Regions from separate parts of the Paenibacillus sp. Y859 genome, predicted to be linked through region 2. Evidence: a T-box and tRNA genes for the amino acid it is inferred to sense, from the RefSeq annotation. Region 2 holds a T-box; the other holds one or more tRNA genes.
What was found. A T-box is a leader RNA that pairs with one kind of tRNA and senses whether it is charged. The one in region 2 lies ahead of AC1TO8_RS10915 (valine--tRNA ligase), so its partner is inferred to be a tRNA-Val.
Positions count from the first base shown of each region.

Region 1: it encodes a tRNA-Val, which carries the amino acid that the T-box ahead of AC1TO8_RS10915 (valine--tRNA ligase) is inferred to sense. The anticodon was not compared.

Region 1 covers NZ_JBXCIZ010000002.1:320,733-323,143, forward strand. The annotation lists gene AC1TO8_RS06310 (PH domain-containing protein) at 1-497, opposite strand, end outside; gene AC1TO8_RS06315 (hypothetical protein) at 679-870, shown strand; tRNA gene AC1TO8_RS06320 (tRNA-Val) at 1,216-1,287, opposite strand; gene AC1TO8_RS06325 (GNAT family N-acetyltransferase) at 1,673-2,116, shown strand; gene AC1TO8_RS06330 (DUF3892 domain-containing protein) at 2,206-2,411, shown strand, end outside.
Region 2 covers NZ_JBXCIZ010000003.1:398,761-401,171, forward strand. The annotation lists gene AC1TO8_RS10910 (LysM peptidoglycan-binding domain-containing protein) at 1-239, shown strand, start outside; T-box leader at 592-868, shown strand; gene AC1TO8_RS10915 (valine--tRNA ligase) at 1,091-2,411, shown strand, end outside.

The DNA.
Region 1 (2,411 bases), on a different contig from region 2:
AACTCTTCGTCGGTTAGGAGGTTCTGCTCTTTAAGTTTCCCTAATCTTTCTAACTGGGACAATACGTCGTTGTTGGTTGGAGCCACTTGATTGGGTTCAGGCGTCTTGGCTGAGATAACTTTATTTCTGATAAAGTCAGAGATAACTTGAGCGTGTTTATTATCCATATTGTCTATGACTGCTGTATTTCCAGATCCAAGAATCGTGATTTCTCCTAATTTTAGAAATGACTTCTTTTCGAACTGAATCGAAGTGATCTTGTCGTAAGGGAAGTCCTCTATTTTAGAATTAAATAAAATTTTGAACATAAGGATTACCCGTTTGTCTGTCGCTATAATAAGACCAAATATCTTGCTGTATCTTCCTTTCGCTATTGCTTCTATGCGTTCGCCTTCAGTTAAAATACTCGGAAGTTCTTTGATTTCTTTATTTTTTAGAAAGTTGATTCCGCCATCAATTGCTTGTAACTGATTAAATATCTCTTCTAGGTTAGGCATAGTATCACTCCTGATAGTCCTCATCGGTTGAGGTATTCGCTACTAAAATATGACTTGAATACAGTCTATCAAAACTAGGTAAATATATCCATGTAACTATGAGAATATTTGATAAACACTCGAATAAGGAATGAATGTTCGTATATGATACAAGCGAATGTACTTATAGGGAGAGGGTGTCATGTCAGCTAAATATATCGGTCAAATAGTCGAGATTATCTATATGTACCAGTCAGGAAAGATTACACAAAGTCGCATTGAGGTAAACTCAATCCGTAACGAATTGATTAAAGCGACCGATCTCAGGATTGGATCACCACGGGCATTTCGCACGGACAATGTACTGACATGGCAACACATTAAAATATCTTAGGGGTGGGGAAATGCTTGAGGATCTAGAGCGTAAGATATTGTGGAAACTTTCTAATTTTTATTCGATGCATAAAATATTTCCTTCTATCAAGAAAAACAGAATACTGGAGTAGTTATTAATGTGACACTGGATTCCGATTGTGGTTATTATAGAAGGAAGTTAACTGAAGCTTAATGATCCTTTCATTATTAAATACCCCGCTAACCTTAATTGGTCGGAGGGGTATTTTTTTAGCTGTTTTGGGGCTATCGTACGAGAACACTCTTAAAATTTGGTGGTTGTTCACCAACATCTAACCAACCTATAAAAACAGAAAAACCCTTGATACACAAGGGTTTTCAGTGATGATCTGTACTGGATTCGAACCAGTGACCCCTACCCTGTCAAGATAGTGCTCTCCCGCTGAGCTAACAGATCGAAATGGTATTATATTATGTCAGACACAATGAATATCATACCAGTTGCGGGAGTAGGTGTCAATATCATATTATGAGAGGTTCGTAGTATGAAGTTGAAGAGATGCATCTTATGTAATGAGCCATTGCTCAGTATATGTTTCATTCATCATCCCATTTACGAGAGTAGCCCTTCTTGGTGACATAGTAGAAAGAGTAGATAAGGACGATGGTCATCACGACCACAGCAGTAATGGTAACTCCCATACCCATGAAGATATCCGACTCCTTTCGTGTTAGAATAGGTCTTGCTAATTAATCAAACTATACAACAATTTATTTTTTTTGTATAATAATTCGATTAGAAAAGGATTATGAGATATACGATCAGAGAGAGAGGTAATGAAATGGCTGCTGAAATTATTCATGTGAACACAGAGGAACAATTACAGTACGGAATGGATATTCGAACAAAGGTATTTGTGGAAGAGCAGCAGGTACCACTTGAGCTTGAAATGGATGAATATGATGCGATTAGTCCTAATGTGCATCACTTGTTAATACAAGATGATGAAGAATATGTGGCCACGGGTCGAATTATTTATTACGACGATGATACAGCGAAAATGCAACGGATTGCGGTTATAAAGGAATATCGTTCAAAGGGATTCGGTCGCGTGTTGATGATCGCGATGGAAAAGTTGGCGGTGGAGCTAGGATTGCAATATGCGGTACTGGATGCTCAATGCCAAGCGGAGTCTTTTTATGCTAAGCAGGGATATGAAGTAATCTCAAAGGAACCTTTCGATGATGCCGGAATTTTACATGTTCGTATGAAGAAGAAGTTATAGTTCCAACCTGCATCAAACCATCACCTATTGGGAAGCCTAGACGATAGCCCTGAACATCATTAGAAAATCAATTAAAAGGAGCGATCGCTATGGAAACATCAGGCCGTGAACAATTTGTTGCTGTGCAGAAGAACGGGGATGGGGATCTAACGGCATTTCAGACTTCATCAGGTCGTGTGTTGGCTTATGAACAAGCGCTGCAGGAAGTGAATGCAGGGACGATTGCTGGCGTTAATATATTTAAAGGGAAAGATGGAGGATTGTACATTCGTGGAGATGCGGATGGAGATCCATC
Region 2 (2,411 bases):
AAGCTCGTGAAGTGAATAATGATCATGCAGTAAATGAAGAGGTCGAGTGGAAAAGTCTTTTTCTCGGCGGAACATCTGAGAAAACGCCATTCAGTAAAGTTCGACTTTGTATCGTACAAAGGGAAGAGACGATTGATTTGATTGCAGATCGCTATCAAATGAGTCCGAGAGAACTGCTATTGCATAATCGTTTATCTGAGCAGACGATTGAAGAAGGGCAGATTCTTTATATCCCGTAACATGTAACGATAATTTTATTAACACAAAGGGCTATCACCTTAGTAGATTTTCATTACTAAGATGATAGCCCTTTGTGTATATAAGAGGTTGTTCAAAAAGTCATCTTTTGATCACGAAGTATGCCAAGAAGCTTATTCGACATCGAACATTGAATTCAGCCGGTCCTTCCGGTGCTCACGTAGGTACTGCCTACGCTCCGCTCCTCACTCCCTTGCTTCATCCAATCTTCTTGGTGCTGAAAATTTGACTTTTTGAACACGCACTATAAGATGTTGCATATAGTCAACGTCCTTAATGTACACGATGTTGACTATATGCAACATGCACGCTATTATTAATACAGAATATTGACAATCAACTGTGAATGGGAAGAGTAGTTGGCATACCCTTCAGAGAGCGGAATTGCAACGCTGGAAGATTCCGTAGGATGTAAGCCAAGCGAAAGTCGCCCTGGAGTTGCCTGTTTGAGTCCATGTGTTATACAAGGGATTAGAATATGGCCGGTTGCAGCCGTTATCTGTATGAGTGTCGTGAGAAGTATCATTGTAAGCCTATGTCATATTGGCTTATTATTTTACTTATCATGAAACAAAGGTGGTACCGCGAAAGATAACCTTTCGTCCTTTGAGGGCGTGAGGTTTTTTTGTGTTCAAATATAAGAAGTATACGTTTTACTTGAATCAATTTCATAATCGCCGATGCAGCTAAATCGGGTTGCGTAATTATGAAATTGATTCTCGATACTCTAATCCTTATATTTCCACAGAGACGGGTACCGTCCACGAAAAAGGACGGCATAACCGTTTCTGCTTGTTAGATATTTTGAAGATGTACTGGAGGTTTAATAATAATGACAGATAAAGAAATGAAAACAACGACGGAAATGCCAACAACGTATGATCCTAAATCCGCTGAACAGAAATGGTATAAATATTGGTTAGAGGGTGAATTCTTCAAAGCAGGTCAAAGACCGGATGCGAAGCCATATACCATCGTTATCCCACCACCAAATGTGACAGGGATGCTTCATATTGGTCACGCGATGGATTTCACATTACAAGATATTCTAATACGAACCAAGAGAATGCAGGGGTACGATGCGCTTTGGTTGCCTGGAACTGATCATGCAGGAATTGCTACACAGACGAGAGTAGAGCAGAAGTTACGTGCGCAAGGAATAACTCGCTATGATCTGGGAAGAGAGAAATTTCTAGATCAAGTATGGGAGTGGAAAGATCAGTATGCGAATACGATCCGTGATCAGTGGGCTAAGATGGGGTTGTCTCTTGATTATTCTAAAGAACGGTTCACATTGGATGAAGGTCTCTCCAAAGCTGTAAAAGAAGTGTTCGTGAAGCTCTATAAGAAGGGGCTAATCTACCGTGGTAAATATATTATCAACTGGGATCCAGTTGCACGAACAGCCTTATCTGATATTGAAGTGGAGCATAAAGAGGTACAGGGACATCTTTATCACCTGAAGTATCCTCTACAAGATGGTAGCGGTCATATTGTTGTGGCGACGACGCGCCCTGAGACGATGCTAGGAGATTCTGCTATTGCTGTTCATCCAAAAGATGAGCGATATACAGATATGATTGGCAAAACGGTCTTACTACCTATCGTGAATCGTGAAATACCGATTATTGCTGATGAATATGTCGATCGAGAATTTGGGAGTGGTGCAGTTAAGATTACCCCTGCTCATGATCCGAACGATTTCGAAGTAGGCCTCCGTCATCAATTGGAACAAATTATAGTTATGGATGATACGGGAACGATGAATGATCTTGCTGGTCCATATGAAGGTCTAGATCGTAGTGAATGCCGCAAACAGATTGTAAAGGATTTACAAGAACAAGGTGTGTTAATCCTTATCGAGGATCATGTTCATCAAGTTGGACATAGTGAGCGTACGGGAGCTGTAGTGGAACCTTACCTTTCTACACAGTGGTTCGTTAAGATGAAGCCATTAGCAGAACGAGCGATTGAAGTACAGAAGTCTGGTAAGGGTGTAAACTTCGTTCCAGATCGATTTGAGAAAGTTTATTTGAATTGGATTGAAAATGTACGTGACTGGTGTATATCAAGACAACTTTGGTGGGGGCATCGCATCCCTGCTTGGTATTGTGAATCATGTGGTGAGATCCACGTTTCCCAAGATGATGTGA